DNA from 2 places in the Acetobacterium sp. MES1 genome. Region 2 is predicted to be linked to the other one. Evidence: a T-box and tRNA genes for the amino acid it is inferred to sense, from the RefSeq annotation. Region 2 holds a T-box; the other holds one or more tRNA genes.

Evidence for each region. A T-box is a leader RNA that pairs with one kind of tRNA and senses whether it is charged. The one in region 2 lies ahead of ileS (isoleucine--tRNA ligase), so its partner is inferred to be a tRNA-Ile.
Region 1: it encodes a tRNA-Ile, which carries the amino acid that the T-box ahead of ileS (isoleucine--tRNA ligase) is inferred to sense. The anticodon was not compared.

What each region holds. Positions count from the first base shown of each region.
Region 1 is NZ_MJUY01000047.1:151,372-158,758, forward strand. Features, by position in the region: gene BI182_RS12920 (pyridoxamine kinase) at 1-237, shown strand, start outside; gene BI182_RS12925 (regulatory protein RecX) at 327-1,019, opposite strand; gene BI182_RS12930 (hypothetical protein) at 1,070-1,633, opposite strand; gene BI182_RS12935 (M23 family metallopeptidase) at 1,912-3,252, opposite strand; gene BI182_RS12940 (amidase domain-containing protein) at 3,402-4,703, opposite strand; tRNA gene BI182_RS12945 (tRNA-Phe) at 4,883-4,958, opposite strand; tRNA gene BI182_RS12950 (tRNA-Ile) at 4,984-5,060, opposite strand; tRNA gene BI182_RS12955 (tRNA-Pro) at 5,082-5,158, opposite strand; gene BI182_RS12960 (cation-translocating P-type ATPase) at 5,346-7,387, opposite strand, start outside.
Region 2 is NZ_MJUY01000014.1:22,189-29,575, forward strand. Features, by position in the region: gene BI182_RS06150 (ABC-F family ATP-binding cassette domain-containing protein) at 7-1,905, opposite strand; gene BI182_RS06155 (gamma carbonic anhydrase family protein) at 2,043-2,516, shown strand; gene BI182_RS06160 (ECF transporter S component) at 2,573-3,067, opposite strand; gene BI182_RS06165 (hypothetical protein) at 3,289-3,879, opposite strand; T-box leader at 4,116-4,342, shown strand; gene ileS (isoleucine--tRNA ligase) at 4,491-7,387, shown strand, end outside.

The DNA of each region.
Region 1 (7,387 bases), on a different contig from region 2:
TTTGACTACGTCTTTAATGACCGGGTGGCTGATTACTTCCATGGTACCGGGGATATTTTTGGAAGTACGCTACTGGCCGGACTGCTAAGCGACTTTAATTTACAAGAAGCCACTCAGATCGCCGTGGATTACACCCGGGAGTGTATTCTAAAAACGGTGGAGCTCCAGCAGGAAAAACGTTATGGCGTGTGCTTTGAACGGGCTATTCCTTATTTGATAAAACGTTTGGGATTATAATTGTAAAAATTAGCTGCCATTTTGATAACACTATTTGGTCCATCGGTTATCTATAAAAAAATCGGGCGATCAACAATCTCCTGATTTTTTTATTCGTCCAGCAGCTCTTCTTCCATCGCTTCGATCTTTTCATTGATCAACTCATAGGGATAACCCCGACCCATTAAACTCTTTTTGATCTGATAGATCAAGACTTTTCCTGCTAGCCCTTTTTGGCGCTGAGTGCGCAGATATTTTTGAAAGTCCCGATCCAGCTTTTCTTGCTGCTTTTTTTCTTCCCGAACCAAGTCATCTGCCGATAATTCCATGAATTCGTCAGTTAATTCCAGGTTTTTGATCACTTCCAGAACCATTTCGGTGGGGTAACCCATCCGCCCCAGTTTTTCGTACACTTTTTTTTTCTGTTGGAATGGCGTTTGACCCTTTAATAGCACCAGGCTTTTTTTTGCCACCATCTCACAACAGTGCATTTCCACTTCTCTGGGAAAAAGATCAACCAGTGAAAGCAGTAAATCATCGCCAAGGCCCCGCTTTTTGAGATCCTGAAGCAGTCGCCGGGAGCCATAATAATTCAGCTGTCGATTGTTCTCCAGATAATTTTTCAGATATACTGCATCGTCAATATAATGGTATTCATCCAGCTTTTGCATCACCTCAGCAATAATCGTATCCGGGACGTTCTTTTTCTTCAGGTATCCAACCATTTCACTGCTGGTTCGTGACTTAAAAGACAGATATTTTACCGCCAGATCCATTGCTTTTTCCCGACTTATTTCACCCATCGCACTCCTCCTGTAAAAAAACACCAGCCACAGCTGGTGTTTGGTCGATTTTATTTTAAATGGACTTTTAAGGCTGTTAACATCGTTGCAAAATCCTTTGTTTCCGATAGCGGCACCGTAACTTCCACACATGTTATCCCACTGGTATTTTTGTTGTTACTTAAATTCTTATATGCCGCAATGACACTTTCTGCATCAGTCAATGATGTCATCGTCCCTATTTTTTCGCCATCGACTAAAACAGCTGCGCCGTCTACATAAAGCGCAATGCCTTTGCTGTTTAAGACATTAACACAGGTATCTAAATCCATGGGATTCTCGACCCGTGCCGGGAGCAGTTGAAATCCATTGCCCAAATGAAGATTATCATAATTGTAACATTCTCTGAGGTTGGTTTCAATCCGATCAACTGCCGATTTAAAAACACCCGAATTCTGCACATAACCAAGACTTTCGCCATGATAAAAAACTTCATATCCCTGGGTTTGAGCACTGACAACCCCCACAGATGCTAATATAAATAGTATCATAATGGTGACAATACTACTGCGCTGCCGCTTTCTTTTTCGTTGTATTCGTCGTTTTTCTCTTTCAATCTTTACAGTCTCGTCCATTTATTTACCTCTTGTATTTATTCGTTACGTTTTTGTTACATTATGATACCATATTATTATCTGTTCTGCAAGATTTTTGGTAAAAAAAGACACCGTCATTTCGGTGTCTCAGACTGTAAAAAAGCTAACCCAGTACCGACAATTGTTATATCATGTTGTACGCATCGGAGCGGACACGGCATCGCCTGTCCGATTCCGCAGCGAACAACAGATTAATAATTGGTCGGTACGGTAGTTTTGCGATAACCTCAGTCACAGTTATTTCGGTGTCTGATGGTTTAAATATAATCGCCGCTACTGATATTGAAGTAATTGCCAATCGGCTGGGCCTCATCATTGACCCGTACTTCAAAGTGGACATGATTGGCAGTGGACGATCCGGTCGATCCCATTCCACCAATACGCTGACCCTGGGTAACTGCCTGACCTTCTACTACATCCACCGAACTGAAGTGTCCATAAAGGGTTGAATAGCCGTTGCCATGATCAATGATCACACACTTGCCATAACCACCATACCAGCTGGACAAGGTGACCGTTCCCGAGGCCGCTGCATAAATGTCAGTTCCTTCGCTGTTTAAGATGTCAACCGCAGCCGCCCGATAATGATTGCTGTAGTAGCCGCCATCGTAGTCACGGAGAATTTCTCCTACCCGGCCACTGGCCGGGATCATAAACTGAGCCTGAGGCGTCTCTTTGGCCGGTTCTACCGCCGGGGTTTCAGCAGCCGGGGCTTCAACCGCCGGTAGCTCAGCAACCGGTTCTTCCGGAATATCAGTTATTGGTGGTTCAGTGATGGGATTTTCCTCTGTCGGCGCTTCGACCACGGGAGTGTCCACCACTGGTGCTTCATCAACTGGAGATGTTTCCGGCTGGATATCCTCAACAACAACCTCAGTCACCGGTGCTTCAATAACTGGTACGTCTTCAACCGGTACCTCTGCCACTACCGCCGGGGTTTCTGTCGCTTGATTTACTGGTGTCTCTGACGTATGACTCGCAGCCACACTGGCAGTGTTTGTCTCCGGTTCAAGAATTGGTTCTTCTTCAACTACAGCCGCAACCGAGCCCGTTTGAAGCTTTTCGGCATCTGTGATGGGTGTTTCCTGAGAAGCTGTCGCTGCAGCTGGTTCCACATTGTCAACACGGGCAACCAAAACCTCCGGCTGATTATTCTTTTCCTCGGTTCTGATGGCAGTTATGACTTGGGTTACTTCTTCTGTTGTTAAAAAATCTGTAGATCGGGCCGTCCGGATTTCATAATCGCTACCTTCCCGGTTTCTTCGTCCACTTTTATCAGCACTGGTATCACCAACTGCTGCTTCCAGTACTTCCAGACTGTCAATATAGCCAATACTGGTACCTTTGTAAATCACCTCGTAGGCCCGGGTTTGCGCATCGACTGCTCCGGCTCCCACTAATACTAAAAAAGTACAGACCACCACTGCGGAGCCCCGCATTTTAAACAGCCGCCTTTTGTCTTTGTTCAACGTTTCCCCGTGATTGACATGTTCAATCTCTACGAATTCATCATGTTCAACTTGCTTGGTCGACCAATTAAATCGGTATTTTTTAATTCTTGCTCGGACTTTTTCAAAAAAATTCTGAGTTTTTTCCATGCCTCTCCTCCTGTTACAATTTATTTACATTTATGATACCATATGGCTTTATATTTTACAAGTATTTTGTATGTCTAAACGTTTTTTATTCGCTATGGTATTCGTTCATAAATCAGGAAGAAAGGGTATGACACTAAATACGGCTGCAACTATTGGCCATCGTTCCAGCCTAAAATTTTAATCAGTCGCAATTCCGAATAACCATAGGCACTGGCCGGATAATTGATTCGATCCGTGGTATTCGAATTAATGAGATAATCTGCCATTTTTCCATCGCTGTCCGTAATTACATCTGTAATGATAACCGAATGGAGCCAGTCGCCATTTTGTCCATATTGTAAAACATCGCCAATTGATCCCGAATAGACGTTCTCGTCAACAAGCGCCACCAGTCCATAGCCATCATTTTCGCTGGCGTAGGTGTAAAATTCCTCAACCCCGGTCCAGGCAGGGCTCCGACCCCAGTCCACTTCATCCAGATTCACTTCTTCGCCGTACCATTTCCATTTGTTGTCACCGTCGCTGTCCATGGGGATTCCACCAGCAAAAAGACACTGTGAAATATAATTATTGCAGTTACCACCGTAACGATCATAACTGCCATAAGCATCATTTCGCTCGACTTCAATGGCATCAACCCAGGTCATGGCGTAATCCAGTGCTGCCTCCGTATCATAGTCATGATCAACTGCTACTGTCTCGCTTTCCCATACCTCTGAATTAAAGTCATCCTTTTCCTCGGCCAAGGCTTCGATAACTGCCAGTGCATCACTAAGCAGTTCATCTGCCACCACCTCAGGATCGTCATAACTGCCTTCAATTGCTTCTTCCAGCATTAAAAAGCTGTCCTCGTCTTTATAATGTTCAGTGATGGCATAACCATCAGCGGTTTCCGTGAGATAAAAGGTGTGGGTAATCCCGGAACTGGAAGACTCCACATCGGGGATAAAGGCAAAGTTAACGGTATGGTCTTCTAACAGAACCACTTCGATCGCATCCGAATTGGTGTCAACGCTTGTCACAGTCAAGCCACATTGATAGTCACTCATTCTCAGATCATTACTCTGGTTTTGTCGCAGTTGGATCAGATAGTCCATGGCACTCTGATTGACCCAGGCATTTTCACCGGTGGGATCGACAAAAATCCCGGTAAGGTCCTCCGTTTCCAGATTGGCCATGGCACGGAAATAGGTTTCAAAATAGTCATTGATCGGTTTTAGCATGGCACTATCGATTGTCTCATCGCTCTCCCGAATTTTTATGTTGCCTCCGCTTTTAGCCGTATTACTTTCCGGTTTCGCATCAAAAATACTCCCAGCACTGGTCGCAACGGCATCTGAATTTGCCATGACACCGATAGACACGACACCCATTGCCATGATCGTCATGATCACCAGCCCGATCATTGTTCTTCTTCGTTTCCGCCTGATGGCATTTTTTCTTCTTTTCATTTCCCCACCTCTTCAGTATTTGTAACAATTATATATCTATAATGTGTACTTCTCGTGAACAAACCATGAAGATCTGAAAAAAACCGACAAACCGATTATTTATTGATACTGTACCACCAAAACCTGGCAATAATCCAAAAAATAAAAAAAACAGCTTACGCTGTCATCTTTATAAGTGGTGGTGCCCAGAGGCGGAATCGAACCACCGACACGGGGATTTTCAGTCCCCTGCTCTACCGACTGAGCTATCTGGGCATATATAAAACTTGGCAAAAAAATATGGTGGGCCTTCAGGGGCTCGAACCCCGGACCTACCGGTTATGAGCCGGTTGCTCTAACCAACTGAGCTAAAGGCCCCCAAGTAATTTCTAAAAAAAATGGTCGAGGTGAGAGGATTCGAACCTCCGGCCCCATGGTCCCAAACCATGTGCGCTACCAAACTGCGCTACACCTCGATACAATACTTGACTATTATAAATGTTTTCGTGTCTGCTGTCAAGGACTTTTTTATCTTTATGCTTTTCGATACGATTTATCTTTGACGACTTGCTTATTATAGCACGATCGCAAACCCTAATGCAAGTCTTTTTTTCACAAAAGAATCATTTTTTTGACTCTTTTGTGAAAAAGCTTGATCCGTATCTATTTTTCCAATACGGTTGCCTTGGCAGTGGTTGATTCTTTTTCTCGGCGGTTCAGATAACCCTCAACCCGATTAACCCCCCAGCCAAAAATTCTGATCAAGGGATAGATATCCAAGGTTGTAATACCCAACACGATAAACATCGCTGGCAGAAAATCCTGGATTGGAGTCAGGAAAAACAAATCTTCCAAGAACAGCACACAGCATAAAAATGAAACCGTCATCGCAAAGAATAAGGCCCAGCGCTTATTGTCAAGTGGCTGGCAGACCCGAAAAAGAATCACTAAGCCAATCAAACCGGTGGAAATAACCGCCAGCGTAGAAATTTGCTGATGATCGAGAGACAGGTAAGCGCCGACGATCATGATCATCACCACATTAAACACCACCGTCAGCGCCCCCGGCAAGGATTTTTTGAGCACCTTTTCGAGAAAGTTGCCGGTAATCCGGTTCTTATTGGGCTCCAGGGCCAGAAAAACCGAGGGTGCCCCAATTGTCAACGCACTGATCAAGGTCAGTTGAATCGGTACAAAAGGATAGGCCTCATTGGCAATGATCACAATCACCGCCAGCAAAAGCGAAAACATGGTTTTCACCAAAAATAGCGAGGCCGCCCTGGTAATATTATTAATAACCCGGCGCCCTTCCATCAAGACCCGGGTAAAACTGGCGAAGTTGGAATCCAATAAGACCAACTGTGAAACCTGGCGCACCGCATCGCTGCCTTCGGCCATGGCAATGCTACAGTCCGCCTCTCTTAAAGCCAGTACATCATTGACCCCATCCCCAGTCATCGCCACGGTATGACCTTGATTTTTAAGCGATTCAATTAAAAGTCGTTTCTGCCCCGGGGTTACCCGACCAAAAACCGAATAGTCCAGCGCAGCCTTACGGACATCCTCCTCGGTGGTGAGGGTGGCGGCATCCACAGAATTATCCCAATCCAGCAAACCCGCCCGATGGGCAACCTGAGATACCGTTACTGGATTATCTCCGGAAATAACTTTGATTGTGACTCCCTGATTTCTAAAAAACTCCAGGGTCTTCTTGGCTTCCTGACGAATTTTATCGCCCATCGGCAACAGTGCCACCGTTTTGATATGATCCGGCAAACTCCCATCCTCTTTAAATGGTTCCGAAGCATAGCCCAACATTAAAACCCGATTGCCTTCACTGGCATAGCCTTCAACCTTATCCTGAATTTCCGGATAACGCTCTTTTAAAATGAATTCCGGTGCCCCGATCACAAAGGTGCCCTGGTCGCTGAAAAAAGCACCACTCCACTTCCGCTCCGAGGAAAAGGGAACTACCCGGTCACACTGCCATTTGGGCGCCTCGCCCTTGCAACTTTCATAAAGGGCCCGATAGGTGGCATTATCATCTTTTAAATTGGCAATCAAAGCCCGGATCGCCTGAACCGGATTTTTGTCATGACAAAGGGTTTCCATTGACAATACTTCCATATTGCCCTCGGTGATGGTTCCGGTTTTATCCAGACAAAGCATATCGACCCGGGCCAGCGTCTCAATGCAATAAAGCTCCTGAACCAGCGTCTGATGCTGTCCCAACCGGATTACCCCAACGGCCAGGGCGACACTGGTTAAGAGTACCAACCCTTCCGGAATCATCCCAATCAATGCCGCCACCGTCTGGGTCACACCAGCCTGAAGCGGCAGCGCCTGGACGATCAACTGCTTATAGAGAAGCAGCAGACCAATGGGAACAATCACGATGCTGATGCTTTTCATAATAAAGCCCAATGCTTTCATAATTTCAGAGTTCGGTTTTTTTGCCACCTTGACAGCGTCAACCAGTTTTGAGGCATAGTTTTCCAGACCAACCTGAGTCACCAAAACGCTGGCTTCCCCGGAAACCACAAAACTGCCGGACAGCAGCGAATCGCCCTCATATTTCATAATCGAATCTGACTCACCTGTCAGCAACGATTCATTGACTTCCAGCTCACCTTTGACCACCCGGGAATCGGATGGCACCTGTTTGCCAGCCTTGAGGATCAGAATATCGTCCAGGACGATTTTTT
Region 2 (7,387 bases):
CTTTTGTCATTTTTCCAGGGTTTCCAGGGTTTCCAGCCGATCCATGATGGCCAGCAATTCGTCTTCCAGTACGGCCTTTTCGTTGGCCAGTTCCTCTAAGACGGTGTAATCCCTGGTGGTTTCTGACAACTTCTGAGTGACAAAATCCAGTCGTTGATCCTTGGCTTCGAGATCCAGAAGCAGGGCTTCCTGCTCGCGTTTTTCCTTGTAGGTCAGGCCGGGCTTGCGGGTTTTCGGTTTTTCACTGGCCGGGGCGGCGGTTTTTTTCTCCGGCTGTTCCGGGCTATTGTCTTTGGTACCCAGGCCAGTCAGGGGATGTTTTTTGATATAGTCCGAATAATTCCCGGTTTGGCTGGTGATCTGGCCTTTACCGTCAAAAGATAAAATCTGTTCACAGGTACGATCCAGAAAATAACGGTCATGGGAAACGGTCAGTACCGAGCCCTGAAACTCGTCCAGGTAGGCTTCCAGAATCGTCAGGGTGTCAATGTCCAGATCGTTAGTGGGTTCATCAAACAGCAATACATTGGGAGCCATCATCAGGATGCCCAGCAGATAGAGCCGCCGTCGTTCGCCGCCGGAGAGTTCGGAGATATACACCCATTGGCTGTTTTTATCAAACAGAAAAAGCTCCATCATTTGAGCGGCGGTGACCGTTTCACCCCGGGAATTTTCCATGACTTCGGCTTTTTCCCGGATATAATCAATGGCCCGGAGGCTCAGATCCATATCCTCGGATTCCTGGGAAAAATAACCGAGTTTAACGGTATCCCCCAGGGTGATGGTGCCGCTATCCGGCTTAAGTTTTCCGGCCAAAAGATTGAGCAGGGTCGATTTGCCATATCCGTTTTTACCGATGATCCCAATCCGTTCACTGGGACCGAGGATCATCGAAAAATCGCTGATAATTTTCTGGGGGCCAAAGGATTTGCATAAATGCTCGATTTCAATGACTTTTTTACCCAGCCGTGAAAAGCCCACCGAGATTTCCATTTGATTTTCGGACAGATCGGTGGCCTGGTCTTTAATTTCTTCAAACCGTTGAATTCGGGCTTTCTGTTTGGTGGTTCGGGCCCGGGCCCCCCGGCGGATCCAGGCCAGTTCCCGGCGGTAGAGGTTTTGACGTTTGGCTTCAATGGCGTTTTGAGCTTCCCGGCGGTTCGCTTTCTGTTCTAAAAAGTCTGAATAATTGCCGGTATACTCATAGAGCTGGCCCTTATCCAATTCGATTGTTCGGGTCACCACCCGATCCAGAAAATAACGGTCATGAGTTACCATCAGCAACGCCCCTTTGCGGTTTAACAGGTAGTTTTCCAGCCAGGCAATGGTGTCATTGTCGAGGTGATTGGTCGGCTCATCGAGAATCAGCAAATCACAAGGTGTCAGCAGGGCCGAGGCCATCGCTACCCGTTTGCGCTGGCCACCGGAAAGCTGCTTGATTTTTTTATGGTAGTCGTGAATACCCAGCTGGGAGAGGATTGTTTCGACCTGGGATTTTAGATTCCAGAGGTTTTCGTCATCAATACGCTGAGATAACGACAGCAGCCGCTTTTGCAGGGGGGCATCTTCCGGGGAATCTTCCAGGGCGGCCAGGGTGGACTCATAATCCCGGACCAGGTTCATTTCCGGCGAGTTGGCGCAAAAGACCTGGAAAAGCACCGTGGTATCCGGGTTAAGATCGGGATCCTGGGGCAGGATTTCGACCCGCTTGGTGCCAAAAAATTTAACTGCACCAGCGTCGGGGCTGTCGAGGCTTCCAATAATCTTAAGCAGCGAGGTTTTACCTGAGCCGTTGACCCCAATCACCCCGATCTTGTCAGTGTCGGCGATGGAAAAAGAAATATCATGAAAAAGGGTTTTGACCCCATAGGTTTTTTTTAAGTTCTCAATACTGGCTATATTCATTGACTCGTCCTTTGTGTTTTTGTTTTGCTGATATTTTATCATAAATTGGGGGATCTTGGAAAAACTTTACAAAAAGTCCTGAAAATAGTATCATGTAGTCATAATAATTCGAAGTAGATTAAGGTGGGGTGAACAGAATGATGTTGGGTAAAACCGTTTTTATTGCAAAAAGTGCCGATGTAGTGGGTAAAGTAAAGCTGGGTAATTTTATCTCGGTGTGGTTTCAGGCAGTCATCCGGGGGGATGTGGACAGTATTACCATTGGCGATCGCACCAATATTCAGGATGGTACGGTGGTGCACGTGGCTCCAGGTTATCCCACAGTCATCGGTGCTGGCGTGAGCATTGGTCACAATGCCATTATTCACGGCTGCGAAATCGGGGATAATGTCTTAGTGGGGATGGGGGCGATTATTCTTAACGGAGCCAAAATCGGCGATAACTCCATTGTCGGTGCCGGTTCACTGGTGACTCAAGGCAAGGTCTTTCCGCCCAACTCACTCATCATGGGCAGCCCAGCTAAGGTGGTTCGGGAACTGAAGCCGGAAGAAATCCAGAGCATCCGGGACAATGCCGAAGAATATCTGGATACCATGAAGGGTTATATGTAAAGCGTCTGCTAACTCTGAGCAAATAAAAAAAGACCCAAGGGGTCTTTTTTAGATGGTTAAAACTTGACCGGGGTCAGGCGAAAGCGTTCCAGTGGTTTGTGTAAAATGGTGACCAGGACAACCCCAAATACGCCCTGCAACAGGCTAAACGGGACGTTGACCAGCGGACCGGCAATATTGCCGTACATAATCACTTCAGAAACGTAGTAAACGGCCGTCATGGCAATCACTGCCGGGAACATCCCAAGGAGGATATTTTTGTCAGGGAAACGCTTCATCAGATAGCCAAAAATAAAGGCCATTGAGCCTTTGGCAATAAAAGTCGGCAGCACATAGGCGCCGTAACCGCCAAAATAGTCAGCGCTGGCCGAGCCGATGGCGGCAGCAATCAGACCGCCCCAGGGCCCCAGGATATAGGCAGATAACAGTACCGCCCCATCGCCGGGATGGATGTAACCGGTCGGCAGGGGAATCTTGATCAGGGAGGTCATGATGAAAGTCAGGGCCATCATCAGGGCAGTGTAGGTGATTTTTCTGGTTTGTTCGTTCATTTTCTTTCCTCGTTTTCTAAAAAATGCCAGGCATTTGCAAAATGGATCAAGATTGCGCAATCATGATGGGTGAAAACAGGCCACAGCGGCCAGGTGTTTGTGCAATTGCCGATAAAAAATACTAAGCCGCAGAAAACCCTTGGCTTAGTATAGAATTATCCCATATTATTTTTAGAATACAAGGGTTTGAATGACCTGATTTTTTTAAAAATCTGAACCCATCAAACCTGCTCAATAAAGATACCAACAGCACTCACGCCGGGAAGGTCAGTTTTATCCGGATTGTTGGGGGAAATGGTCAGGCTGATGGTATAGCCGCTGACAGTTCCCTTCAGATTGGTGGATTCAGAAACGGTTTCCTCGCTATAATCCGGGGCGACAGCCAGCAGACTCTGGTAAAAACTAAGGATTTCATCAGTGGAAAAATCCGAAACATAGGCCGCTTTCCAGCCTGGTTTGCCTGCGGCGGTGGTGATCTGGTTCGATTCGGAAACGCTGGTTACGCCATACAGCGGAACCATCTGGATGGGATAATTGCCCGCCAGTAGACCGGCTTCATCAACATAGAGATCGGCCTGATTTTCGGAAATGACCGTTTGCATGTCCTGGGGCACCACAATCGCAGTGGTAGCGGTGGTATCCGGCAGATTATTTTTAATTTGGTCAGGTTGTTTGGTCGTTGTTGTTTCTTCAGCGGTTGTTTTTTGATCGGTCGTTTTTTCGTCATTCATCAGCTTTGGGATCATAAAGACGGCGCCAGCAATCAGAACCCCAATTAGGACAACCGAAAGAATAATATAACGTGTTTTCATAATGACTCCTTTTTGGAAATGGACAGATCAATTGGAAACGGCGGTAGTCAAATCGTTTTGTTTCCCAATGATCTGTGTAACGAATGAATAGTTCGCCCTTATTATAACCCATATTCTTAATTTTTTGAATAAACATTTCAAAAAACTTGATTTTATTAAGGATATTGGATAGAATATAAAACAGACCTTTTTACTTTTAAATCGTTATTAACTATTGTATTCAACTAACTAAAAAAATAAATGTCAGGAAAAGGACGCTGTGGGGAATGCTTTAACAGAGAGATAATCACTTCGGTGAAAGATTGTCGAAAGATACCTCAGAGAGATCACCTTTGAACAGGATTTCTGAAGACTTAAGTTGGCCATTGGTTAATTAAGCTTAGGAAATCCCGGGGAATCGTTAACTTCATGGAGTGGGCAGTTGCTGCCAACTTGGGTGGTACCGCGATTTTTCGTCCCTTGGATTTTTCAGGGGGCGTTTTTTGTGTTTGGCGAGTCTTGTGCGACCACGGATTGCGTGATCCCAAAGCGTATTACTTAAGAGCAGAAAATAAACACAGATTAAGCAATGCAGTTATGTAAACTAAGAGAGACTTAATGGAGGTAGAAATATGGCGCAGTTTAAAACATTAATAGAAGGAAAAATTGGCGACAGAGAAGATGCAATCTCAAAACAATGGGAAGCGATGAATCTGTTGCAGCAGAGTATTGATAACCGGGCGGGGAAACAGGACTTTGTTTTTTATGAGGGTCCCCCAACGGCTAACGGCCGTCCCGGAATCCACCACGTGCTGGCCCGGACACTGAAAGATACGGTCTGTAAATATAAGGTCATGGATGGCTATCGGGTGCTGCGTAAAGGCGGCTGGGATACCCATGGTCTGCCGGTGGAAATCGAAGTGGAAAAACAGCTGGGGCTGTCCAGCAAACCGGAAATTGAAGCCTATGGCATCGATAAGTTCAACGAAAAATGTAAGGAGTCGGTCTTTAATTACGAAGGTCAATGGAAGGAAATGAGCCGCAAAATGGGTTATTTCATTGACATGGAAAACCCTTACATCACCCTGGATAACAATTATATTGAATCGGTCTGGTGGATTCTCGATAAATTCAATAAAGAAGGGTTTCTCTATGAAGGGCATAAGATCATGCCCTATTGCCCCCGCTGTGGTACTGGTCTGGCCTCCCATGAGGTCGCTCAGGGCTATCAGGAAATCAAAAGCAACACCGTTGTTGCGGCCTTTAAACGCAAGGATGCCAACGAATACTTTTTAGTCTGGACCACTACCCCCTGGACGCTGGCGGCCAATGTGGCACTGGCCGTTCATCCCGAGGCCGATTACATCAAAGCCCGCAGCAATGATGACGTGTATATTTGCGCCAAGGTGCTGGCGCCCAAACTCCTGGGCGATGACTACGAAATCATTGAAGAAATGAAGGGAAAAGACTTGGAGTACGTTGAGTATGATCAGCTGATGCCCTTTGTGACGCCCGATAAAAAAGCTTTTTTTGTCACCTGTGCCGACTATGTCACCACCGAAGATGGTACCGGGATTGTTCATATCGCCCCGGCTTTTGGGGAAGATGACTACAAGGTTGGCCGGGCCTACCATCTGCCGGTGCTGCAGCCGGTGGCCGAGGACGGCAAATATACCGACACCCCCTGGAAGGGACAATTTGTCATCGATGCCGATCTCGATATCATCAAATGGTTAAAAGCCGAAGGCAAGCTGTTCAAAAAAGAAAAGGTGCTCCATAATTATCCCCATTGCTGGCGCTGTAAAACTCCGCTTTTATATTATGCCAAACCGAGCTGGTATATCGAAATGACCAAGATCAAAGATACCCTGATCGCAAATAATAATGGCGTCGAGTGGTACCCGGATTTTGTCGGCGAAAAACGTTTTGGCAACTGGCTGGAAAACCTCAATGACTGGGCGATCTCAAGAAGTCGCTACTGGGGAACGCCGCTGCCGGTGTGGCGCTGTGATGCGTGCGGTAAGCTGGAAACCGTCGGTTCCCGAAAAGAACTGGTGGAACGGGCCATTGAGGGGATTGACGAAAGCATTGAGCTGCACCGCCCTTATGTGGATGATGTTCATTTCACCTGCCCGGATTGCGGTAAAACCATGACCCGGGTCAAAGACGTTATCGACTGCTGGTTTGATTCCGGCTCGATGCCTTTTGCCCAACATCACTATCCCTTTGAAAACAAAGAACTGTGGGAAGAACAATTCCCGGCTGATTTTATCTGTGAAGGGATTGACCAGACCCGGGGTTGGTTCTATTCATTACTGGCGATTTCTTCCTTTGTCACCGGTAAAGCGCCCTATAAAAAAGTGCTGGTCAATGACCTGATCCTCGATGCCGACGGCCAGAAAATGTCCAAATCCCGGGGCAATACGGTTGATCCCTTTGAAATGTTTTCTGAATATGGGGCGGATGCGCTGCGTTGGTATCTGCTTTATGTCTCGCCAGCCTGGACGCCAACTCGTTTTGATGTCAAGGGGATTAAAGAGGTGCAAAGTAAATTTTTTAATACCTTAAAAAATACCTACCATTTCTTTGCCCTGTATGCCAATACCGATAGCATCGATCCAAGAGAATTCTTTGTGCCCTATGCCAATCGTCCCGAAATTGATGCCTGGATTCTTTCTAAATACAACCGTCTGGTTAAAGAAGTCCGGGAAGAAATGGACGTCTTTGACCTGACCAAAGCGGTCAAAAAAATCCAGAATTTTGTTAACGAAGATTTATCCAACTGGTATATCCGCCGCAACCGTCGCCGGTTCTGGGGAACCGAACTGACGGAGGATAAAAAAGCCGTTTACAACACCACCTGGGAAGTGCTTGAAGGGGTGGTTCGGCTGTGTGCGCCCTTTGCGCCATACATCACCGAAGAACTGTATCAGAAGCTGACCGATGGCGTATCCGTCCATCTGGCGGATTACCCGACCGTCAATGAAGCGCTGATTCAGGATGCCATCGAAGAACCGATGGATCTGGTACGGGAACTGGTCAGCCTCGGTCGTGGTGCCCGGGAAGAAGCCCAGATCAAGGTTCGCCAACCGCTATCCAAGATCATTGTCGATGGCAAGTACCGGGAAACCCTGGGCGATCTTTGCGTCCTGATTGAAGAGGAACTAAATATTAAAAACGTCGTCTTTGAAGATAATCTTGGTGACTTCATGAACTATGCCTTAAAACCCGACTTTAAGGTCGCGGGCCCGATTCTCGGTAAGAATGTCAAGCTGCTGGGCAAGGCCCTGGCTTCAGTGGAAGCCAGTGAGGTGGTGGCCAAGCTGGAAACTGACGGCAGCTTTGTGATTGAGCTGGATGGCGAAAGCCTCGAACTGCGCAAAGATTTCATCGACATCCGGATTTCCGCCAAAGAAGGCTTCAATGTCCAGATGTTTAACAATAAGTTTGTCATCCTCGATACCAGCCTCACACAGGAGCTACTCGATGAAGGCTGTGCCCGGGAGTTTGTCTCCCGGATTCAGCAGTT